3 regions of the Pseudomonas sp. MPC6 genome follow, and region 2 is predicted to be linked to each of the others. Evidence: predicted binding sites of a transcription regulator. Region 2 holds the regulator's gene; each other region holds the start of a gene.
What was found. The regulator FliA, encoded in region 2, starts transcription of late flagellar genes. The targets are predictions, from matches to a motif close to CTAAAGTTTNNNNNNNNNNNGCCGNTAA.
Positions count from the first base shown of each region.

Region 1: the regulator FliA is predicted to act here: its motif matches at 1,847-1,874, upstream of ELQ88_RS30525 (methyl-accepting chemotaxis protein).
Region 3: the regulator FliA is predicted to act here: its motif matches at 1,411-1,438, upstream of ELQ88_RS24140 (methyl-accepting chemotaxis protein).

Region 1 covers NZ_CP034783.1:6,115,811-6,119,087, forward strand. The annotation lists gene ELQ88_RS30510 (CocE/NonD family hydrolase) at 1-216, shown strand, start outside; gene ELQ88_RS30515 (phosphatase PAP2 family protein) at 195-1,028, opposite strand; gene ELQ88_RS30520 (histidine phosphatase family protein) at 1,055-1,726, opposite strand; gene ELQ88_RS30525 (methyl-accepting chemotaxis protein) at 1,964-3,277, shown strand, end outside.
Region 2 covers NZ_CP034783.1:5,163,534-5,166,810, forward strand. The annotation lists gene ELQ88_RS25835 (protein phosphatase CheZ) at 1-546, opposite strand, end outside; gene ELQ88_RS25840 (chemotaxis response regulator CheY) at 569-940, opposite strand; gene fliA (RNA polymerase sigma factor FliA) at 1,109-1,849, opposite strand; gene fleN (flagellar synthesis regulator FleN) at 1,846-2,676, opposite strand; gene flhF (flagellar biosynthesis protein FlhF) at 2,793-3,277, opposite strand, start outside.
Region 3 covers NZ_CP034783.1:4,768,527-4,771,803, forward strand. The annotation lists gene ELQ88_RS24130 (Na+/H+ antiporter NhaC family protein) at 1-1,098, opposite strand, end outside; gene ELQ88_RS24140 (methyl-accepting chemotaxis protein) at 1,480-3,277, shown strand, end outside.

The DNA.
Region 1 (3,277 bases), 950 kb from region 2:
CGCGGCCATCGCTTGCGCCTGGACATTGCCAGCAGCAATTTTCCGCGCTTCGACGTGAACCCCAATAGCGGTGAAGCCGAGGGTCAGGCACAAAACAAACGCATCGCCATCAACACCGTGCACCTGAGCCAGGACTTTGCCTCCCGGCTGGTGCTGACGACGCTCCCGGCAGAGGCATTGCCGGCACTGGAGCGTCAGCCGGCAGATTCCGGCTGAGCCATCAATGCCGGTTCTTCATGCTTTTGCAGAACCGGCAGCTCCAGCCGCGCTCGCCCATAAAACGCCAGCGCCGTCAGCAAACACGCCAGCCACACGAAGATCCCGGCCCAAAAGGTGTGGGACATGTAATGCCAGCCTTGCAGAACCCGCGTCGTGCCGTAGACGAAACCGAGTGCCAGCGAGCCGTACATCACCGCTTTGGAATAGCGCCAGCGATAGCGGCGTGCGACGAAGTACAACGCCAGCATGGTAAAACCACCCGAAGCATGACCGCCCGGCCAGCAGCGCCCTTTCCCGGCAACCTTCAGCAGATCGAAATTCTGATACCACTCCTTGTGTTCAATCTTCCCCCCATACTGGGTCGTTTCGATCGGGCAATACACACTGGTATGGCCCTTGAGGTAGTGGATTACGCCGGTGCTGATGGAAAACGCGAGCACCACGTACAGGAAATCACGGCGGTGCCTGTTGGCAAACCGCAGCACCGGCGCGACTTTGATTTTTTCCAGAAACGCGATGATGGTCGAATGCTTTTCAGCCTTCAGGCGCGGCCAGAGAAACGACAGCAAGGCGCCGACGATGGCGATCTCGCCGGTCCAGTTCGGGATGATCCGCGCCCATTTATGGGTGATCTTTTCGAACCAATACACATGGTCCAACGGAAACGTCTGCGTCACCGGATCATAAAAAAGATCGTTGAAGGCGATGTCGATGCGGGTCAGGTCGAACAGCAGGAACACCACGAGCGCACAGGCCAGCGGGATACCGAAGTTCATCCAGTAGAAACGTGAGCGGGAGGAAGTCAGCATTGAGCGCCCTGATTGAGAAAGTGAATTCATTCGCGGGTCACCGAGCCCCAGTCCGAGGCTTCGATGAAACCGAGCATGCGCGGTGCCTGTAACGTTTCGGCGAAAATGAACAAGGAAGCGCCGTACCCCAGGGTCGAGGTTGGCAACTTGAGGTCTTTCAGCAGTTGCGACATGCATTCGCTGTGGGTGACCAGAATCAGATTGCGGCCGGCCACTTTGTGCGCCAGGGCGTCACGCAACATGGTTCCCTTGCAGTTGATCAACCAGTCTTCATCGAAACTGATCTTGTTGAACATGTAGCCGGCGCTCTGCGCTGTCCGCATGAGCGGGCTGTTGTAGATGTCGGCCTTGTCCAAGCCCAGTTGCTCGAACTGAGCACCCACCGCCACTGCCACGCTGCGAGAACGCTCGGTGATGCCATCATTTCCGCTCAGGCAGGCTGCCGAGGAGTGATCGCAACGCTCGACGTGGCGCACCAGCACGATCATGTCACCTTTGGCCCAGCCGGTCGCCAACGCACGGGCGCCGGCTACATTACCGTCAGCCAGGTCCGGCACGGCGGCGGGTTGCAACAGCCATACCGTCAACGGGATCACCAGCAGCGCCGAGGCCAGCACCACAGCCGCGTTGCGATAGCGGGCCAGGCGGCTCAGGTCGAGGGAGCGTTTAATCCCGAATAGACTCAGTCTCAATTCCACATCAAGCCGACCCGCCGGCATGCCTCACTGTCATTAATGCCGCGAGGGTAGAGAGGCGCGCGTTGGCTGGGAGTGAAACGATTGTGAAAAAAAGCTTAAAAACAACGGCAAAAGATCTTTCTTCAGTTCCCAACCTCACTGCCGATACACACCTGCTACCTACCTTGCTGGCGCCCAAAAACAACAATCTTCCAGCCAACCGACGATCAAGAAACACAACGTTCCTGGAGGAATTCGATGAATAGCTGGTTCGGTAATATCAGCGTGAACCTGAAACTGGGCCTGGGGTTCGGCCTGGTCCTGACCCTGACCTGCATCCTCGCCCTGACCGGCTGGACAAGCCTGGGCGGTTTGATTGACCGCAGCAACTGGATGAGCGACATCACCCAGCTCAATGCCGGCCTGACCAAACTGCGTGTGGTTCGGCTGCAATACATGCTGACCAACGGCGACGAAACCGCCGCGCAAAACGTACAGACCACCCTGGACGCGTTCTCCGCCCAGCAGCAAGCGCTGCTGGCGAAATTCAAGAGCCCGGACAACCTCACCTTGTTGAGGGAACAAGGCGCCGTCATCGAGGCTTACAAGGCGTCCCTGAACAAGATGCGCAGTGCCTACCGCACCGGTAACAGCGCCCGCGACGTCATGGGCAGCAACGCCGAAACCGCCAGCAAACTGATCGACGCCATCAACTCCGCCGTGCAGCAAATGCCCCCGAGCGATCAGCGCTTCGAACAGTTCCAGGCCATCACGGCCGCCAAGGAAGCCTTCTTGCTGACCCGCTACGAAGTGCGCAGCTACACCGCCACCACCAACCCCGAGACCGAACAGAAAGCCGTCCGCCAACTGGATGTGGCGATTGCCAGCGTGAAGTCACTGGGCGGGCATTTCGCCGAGACTCAGCCAGACACCCTGCGGCAGCTGGAAGCCGCGCTGGGCAACTACCGCAGTGCCTTGCAGGCGTATAAAAACGCCAGCGACGACGCCGTCCAGGCGCGCAAGGAAATGACCGACCAGGGCGCCGCGATCGTGTCCCTGAGCGATCAGCTGTATCAGATTCAGCTCGAACGCCGTGACGCCGAAAGCGCCCAGGCCCGTACCCTGCAACTGATCAGCACCCTGCTGGCCTTGTTGGTGGGCATCATTGCTGCCGTCATCATCACTCGCCAGATCACCGGCCCGTTGCGCGACACCCTGGCCGTGGTCGAGCGCATCGCCAGCGGCGACCTGTCCCACGACGTCAAGGTGACTCGCCGCGATGAACTCGGTGTGTTGCAGCAAGGCATTGCGCGCATGGGCGTTACCCTGCGCGACTTGATCAGCGGCATTCGCGATGGCGTCGCCCAGATTGCCAGCGCCGCCGAAGAGTTGTCGGCCGTGACCGAGCAGACCAGTGCCGGGGTCAACAGCCAGAAGATCGAAACCGATCAGGTGGCCACGGCCATGCACGAGATGACGGCCACGGTGCAGGAAGTCGCGCGCAATGCCGAGCAAGCCTCCCGGGCCGCGGCTGCCGCTGACGGCGAAGCTCGCGAGGGCGACAAGGTGGTC
Region 2 (3,277 bases):
CACTTGACCGGTGAGGTCCTGATAATCCTGGGCGAGCAGGATATCGTTGAGGTTGCTCGACACAATGCGGTTGTCGGCACTGCTGCGTGTCAGGAAACCGTCGACCCGCCGGGCCAGTTCGCGGAACTCTTCAGCCCCGACTTCACGACGCATGAACCGTCCCCAGTCCGTGCTCAGCGCCTGGGCTTCCTGGCTCAGGCTGTTGACCAGCGGCGTGGCGTTCTCTACCAGGTCCATGGTGCGGTTGGCCGCGGCCTCGGTCAGCCTGACCACATAGCCCAGGCGCTCGGTGGCGTCCGTGATCTGGGACACTTCCTCGGCTTGCGGCATGTGCGGGTCAATCTGGAAATTGACGATCGCGTTATGCAACTCGCGGGTGAGCTTGCCCACCTCCTGGTACAGGCCGCGGTCACGGGTCTGGTTGAGCTCATGGATCAGTTGCACCGCGTCGCCGAACTTGCCTTTTTCAAGGCTTGCGACCAGTTCGACCGCGTGTTTTTTCAGGGTCGATTCGAAATCGCCCTGTGAAGATTCTTTTTGCTCCATAGCTCCCCCGTGGCGCCGTTGCTCAACCAATGCGTTCGAAAATCTTCTCGATTTTTTCTTTCAACGCCTGGGCCGTGAAGGGTTTGACCACATAGCCGTTGACACCGGCCTGGGCCGCTTCGATGATCTGCTCGCGCTTGGCTTCAGCGGTCACCATCAGCACCGGCAGGTGCTTGAGCTTTTCATCGGCACGCACGTGGCGCAGCAGATCGATGCCGGTCATGCCAGGCATGTTCCAGTCGGTGACCAGAAAGTCAATGCTGCCGCTGTTGAGCATCGGAATGGCCGTGGTGCCATCATCCGCCTCGACCGTGTTGGTGAACCCAAGGTCACGCAACAGGTTTTTAATGATCCGCCGCATCGTTGAGAAGTCATCAACGATGAGGATTTTCATGTTCTTGTCCAATTCGACCTCCAAGCAGTCTTAAACGCGCCCAGCACCTGGACGCGCCATTTCAATCAATCCGGCGATGCACTCGATGACTGTCTGGAACACAACAGATCGCGACCGGCGCAGTTGAACACCGCACCAGCCACGTTCGCAGTGTCCCCAACACTGCCTTCAGCGCGCTCGCCACTCCCCCAAACGCGCCCGCAAACGGGCCGCGCACTGGCTGTGTAACTGGCTGACCCGGGATTCGCTGACCCCCAGGACCTCGCCGATTTCCTTGAGATTGAGCTCTTCGTCGTAGTACAGCGCCAACACCAGTCGCTCACGCTCAGGCAAATTGGCAATCGCGTCCGCCAGCGCCGCCTGGAAGCGTTCATCTTCCAGGTCGCGCGACGGCTCCGGATGTGCACTCGCGCCGTCCTCGTGCAGCCCTTCGTGTTCGCCGTCCTGCAACAGATCGTCGAAACTGAATAACCGGCTGCCCAGGGTGTCGTTCAAAATCCCGTAATAATCGTCGAGACTCAATTGGAGTTCGGCCGCAACTTCGTGATCTTTAGCGTCGCGACCGGTTTTAGCTTCAATCGAGCGAATCGCGTCGCTGACCATGCGGGTATTGCGGTGGACCGAACGGGGCGCCCAGTCCCCCTTGCGCACCTCATCGAGCATCGCGCCGCGGATTCGGATGCCCGCGTACGTCTCGAAGCTGGCGCCTTTGCTGGCGTCATATTTGGTCGACACTTCCAGCAGGCCGATCATCCCGGCCTGGATCAGGTCTTCGACCTGGACACTGGCCGGCAGACGCGCCAGCAAGTGGTAAGCAATGCGTTTGACCAGTGGCGCGTAACGCTCGATCAGCTCGTACTGCACGTCACGCGCCGACTGCTTGTAAAAGTTGTAGCCACTGGCTGTCATAGCACCGGTCCTGCGGTTTGTTGCACCAGGCGTTCGACGAAAAACTCCAGGTGCCCGCGGGGGTTGGCCGGCAACGGCCAGGTATCGACCTTCTGTGCAATGGCCTTGAAGGCCAGGGAGCACTTGGAACGCGGGAAGGCTTCATACACGGCGCGCTGCTTCTGTACGGCCTTGCGCACGCTTTCGTCGTACGGCACGGCGCCGACGTATTGCAAGGCGACGTCGAGGAAGCGATCCGTGACCTTGGTCAGCTTGGCGAACAGGTTGCGACCTTCCTGCGGGCTCTGGGCCATGTTGGCCAGGACGCGGAAGCGGTTCATCCCGTAATCGCGGTTGAGCAACTTGATCAGGGCGTAGGCGTCGGTGATCGAGGTCGGTTCGTCGCAGACCACCAGCAACACTTCCTGGGCGGCGCGCACGAAACTGACGACCGACTCGCCGATGCCCGCCGCGGTGTCGATCACCAAGACGTCGAGGTTATCGCCGATATCGCTGAAGGCCTGGATCAGGCCGGCATGTTGCGCCGGGCTCAGATGCACCATGCTCTGCGTGCCGGACGCGGCCGGGACGATACGAATGCCGCCGGGGCCTTGCAACAGGACGTCGCGCAGCTCGCAGCGGCCTTCGATCACGTCGGCCAGGGTCCGTTTCGGTGTCAGTCCCAGCAGGACGTCGACGTTCGCCAGCCCCAGATCGGCGTCCAGCAGCATGACTCGCCGGCCGAGCTCCGCTAGAGCCAGGGACAAGTTCACTGACACGTTAGTTTTCCCGACGCCACCTTTGCCGCCGGTCACCGCGATCACCTGTACGGGATGCATGCTGCCCATGTTATTTCTTTACCTTGTCTTGCATAGACGGAGGCCACATTACTGGCTGCGCGTTCACCAACGGAACAATGCATGGCAGACCATCGATGTAGGTACAAAAACTATTCATTAATACCTCAGCCGACCCGCTTGGTCGGGCTGTGATAAATATCAGCGAACATATCAGCCATGGCTTCCTCGCTAGGTTCTTCCTGCATTTGCACGCTTACTGCGCGGCTGACCAACTGATGACGCCGCGGCAGATGCAAATCATCGGGAATCCGCGGGCCATCGGTCAGGTAAGCCACCGGTAAATCATGGCTGATGGCCAGGCTCAACACCTCGCCCAGGCTGGCCGTTTCATCCAGTTTAGTCAGGATGCAGCCGGCGAGCCCGCAGCGCTTGTAACTGTGATAAGCGGCCGTCAGCACCTGTTTCTGGCTGGTGGTGGCCAGGACCAGATAATTTTTTGACTTGATGCCGCGCACGGCCAGGCTTTCGAGCTGCATGCGCAATGCCGGGTCGCTGGCCTGCAGGCCGGCGGTATCGATCAGCACCACACGCTTGCGCAGCAAGGGATCGAGCGCCTGCACCAACGATTGCCCCGGGTCGACGTGCGTCA
Region 3 (3,277 bases), 400 kb from region 2:
CACGCACAGCGGCACGAAAATCACCGCCAGGATCGGCACGGTGGAAAACGACGAGCCGATACCCATGGTCACCAACAGGCCCACCAGCAACATCAGCAACGCGCCGATAGCCTTGCTGTGGCCGATCCACGAGGCCGAGGTTTCGACCAGCGTCTGCACCTCTCCGGTGGCTTTGATCACTTCGCCAAAACCGGAGGCGGCGATCATGATGAAGCCGATCATCGCCATCATCTTCATGCCTTCGGTGAACAGGTCGTCGGTGTCGCGCCATTTGACGATGCCCGATGCCGAAAAAATCAGAAACCCTGCCAACGCACCGATGATCATCGAGTCCAGCAGCAACTGAACGATGAACGCCGCGGCGATGGCCAGGCCGGCCACCATCAGGCTCAGCGGGTTGTACTGCACCGCGACCTGCTCGACCTGTTCGATTTTTTCCAGGTTGTAGACCCGCTTCTTGCGGTAGCTGATAAACGCAGCGCCAAGGCCAAACGCCATGCCCAACGCCGGAATGCCCATGGCATGGGTGACGTTGATACCGCTGATATCGACGCCGCTGCGGGCAACGTTGGCCAGCAGGATTTCATTCAGGAAGATGTTGCCGAAGCCCACGGGCAGGAACATGTACGGCGTGATCAGGCCAAAGGTAATGACACAGGCGATCAACCGCCGGTCCAGTTGCAGCTTGGTCAGCACATATAACAGCGGCGGTACCAGCAGCGGAATGAAGGCGATATGTATCGGCAAGATATTCTGAGAAGCAATGGCCACCACCCACAGCAAGCCAATCAGCAGCCACTTGACCTGTCCGCCACCGCTGGCGTGCTGGCGATCGACCATCGCCAAGGCCTTGTCGGCCAGGGCATGGGCCAGGCCGGACTTGGCAATGGCCACCGCGAACGCACCCAGCAAGGCGTAGGACAACGCGACCGTCGCCCCGCCGCCGAGGCCGCTGTTGAACGCCTTGAGCGTCGCGTCGATGCCCAGGCCACCGGTCAGGCCACCGACCAGCGCGCCGACGATCAGCGCGATCACCACATGCACGCGGGACAGGCTGAGTATCAGCATGACGCCGACCGCGGCAATTACTGCATTCATTATCAAGACCTCAAGACAAACGGAATGAGTCCGGCCGGCAGTCTGCGTGAGCCGCCAGCGGGTTGAAGAATGGGTTTTATTAGAGGGCGCGCACTGTGCCGGACCGTCGCGGCCTTGTCAAAGCCAATGCCCTCCATGCAGACGGGCCGCCACTCCCTGTAGGAGCGAGCTTGCTCGCGAAGGACGTTAACGATAATGCGTTCTTTCTGAGTGAATGCGTCGTCCTTGAGACCATCGCGAGCAAGCTCGCTCCTACAGGGGGGGGCTGTGCAAGGCATCAATTTCACACTGGTCTCTTATTCGCCGGACGGCATAAAGAAAGCCGAAACCCTGCCGCTACAGTGCCGAGTCTCAGATAATTATCGAATAAAGGACGTCTCCATGCCGCTCAGACAACTGTCCATTCAATGGAAGATCACCCTGCTCGCCGGGCTCTGCCTGGCCGGTATCGTGACCCTGCTGGTGGGTCTTTCGCTGTATCGCATGGAGCACAGCGCCGCGCTGGTGAAAGCCTCGAGCATGGAGATGCTCACCGAAGCCGCCCAGGCCCGGATCGAATCCCAGGGTGAAAACCAGGCGTTGGAGATTCGCCAGCAGTTCATGGACGCCTATCAATACGGCCACGGATTTTCCCGCCAGGTGCTGTTCCTGCGCGACCAGGCCGAGAAGCGCTTTCTCGACGCCTTCGACCTGCGTGAAGACCTGACCCGCCAGGTCAAGTCGGCGCTGCAAGCCAACCCGGAACTGCTTGGCCTGTCGCTGGTGTTCGAAGCCAATGCGCTGGACGGCAAGGACGATCTGTTTGCCGGCCAGGCGGAGCTGGGCAGCAACGACAAGGGCCGTTTCGCCCTGTATTGGTCGCAACCGACGCCAGGCAAGGTGACCTCCATGGCACTGCCCGAAAGCGACATGACCGACACCGCCACCGGCCCCAGCGGCGAGCCGGCGAACGCCTGGTTCACCTGCCCGCGCACCACGCTCAAGCCCTGCGTGATCGAGCCCTACTTCTATGTGATCGACGGGCAGAAGGTGCTGATGACCAGCATCGTTTTCCCGCTGATGGTCAATGGCAAGGTCATCGCGTCGCTGTCGGCGGACATCAACCTTAACAGCCTGCAAGCGGTCAGCCGGGGCGCAAGCCAGAAGCTGTATGACGGCCAGACCCACGTCAGCATCATCAGCCCGGTCGGTTTGCTCGCCGGCTACAGCCCGGACGCCAGCAAACTCAGCCAGCGCCTGGATACCGTGGACCCGACCGACGGTGCCGAACTGATCCGCATGCTGGCCACCAGCAGCCAGACCGAAAGCCTGCACAGCAAACAACAGCTGAAAGTGCTGGCGCCGTTCCAGCCGATTCCCGGTGGCAAGCCTTGGGGCGTGTTGCTCGAGGTGCCGGAAAAAGTGCTGGTGGGCCCTGCCGAAGCCCTGAAGAAACAACTCGATGACAGCAACACCGCCGGCACGCTGATGGAACTCGGCCTCGGCGCACTGGCGGCGTTGATCGGCCTGTTGCTGGTATGGCTGATGGCCCGCAGCGTGACCAAACCGATTCTCGGCGTGGCGCACATGCTCGAAGACATCGCCAGCGGCGAAGGCGACCTGACCCGTCGCCTGGCCTATGACAAACAGGACGAATTGGGCCAGTTGGCCGGCTGGTTCAATCGCTTCCTCGACAAGCTGCAACCGATCATTGCCGAGGTCAAACGCTCGGTGCAGGACGCGCGCAGCACGGCGGATCAGTCCTCCGCCATCGCCACCCAGACCAGTGCCGGCATGGAACAGCAATACCGCCAGGTGGATCAGGTCGCGACCGCCTCCCACGAAATGAGCGCCACCGCCCAGGATGTCGCCCGCAGCGCCGCACAAGCGGCACAAGCGGCGCGGGATGCTGATCACGCCACCCGTCGTGGCCTGACCGTAATCGACCAGACCACCACCAGCATCGACAACCTCGCCGCCGACATGAGCGCGGCCATGGTCCAGGTCGAAGGCCTGGCGGCCAACAGCGAGAAAATCGGTTCGGTGCTGGAAGTGATTCGCGCCATCGCCGAACAGACCAACCTGCTGGCCCTCAACGCCGCGATCGAAGCGGCCCGCGCCGGTGAGGCCGGACGCGGTTTTGCCGTGGTGGCCGATGAAGTGCGCAACCTGGCACGCCGGACCCAGGAGTCAGTCGAAG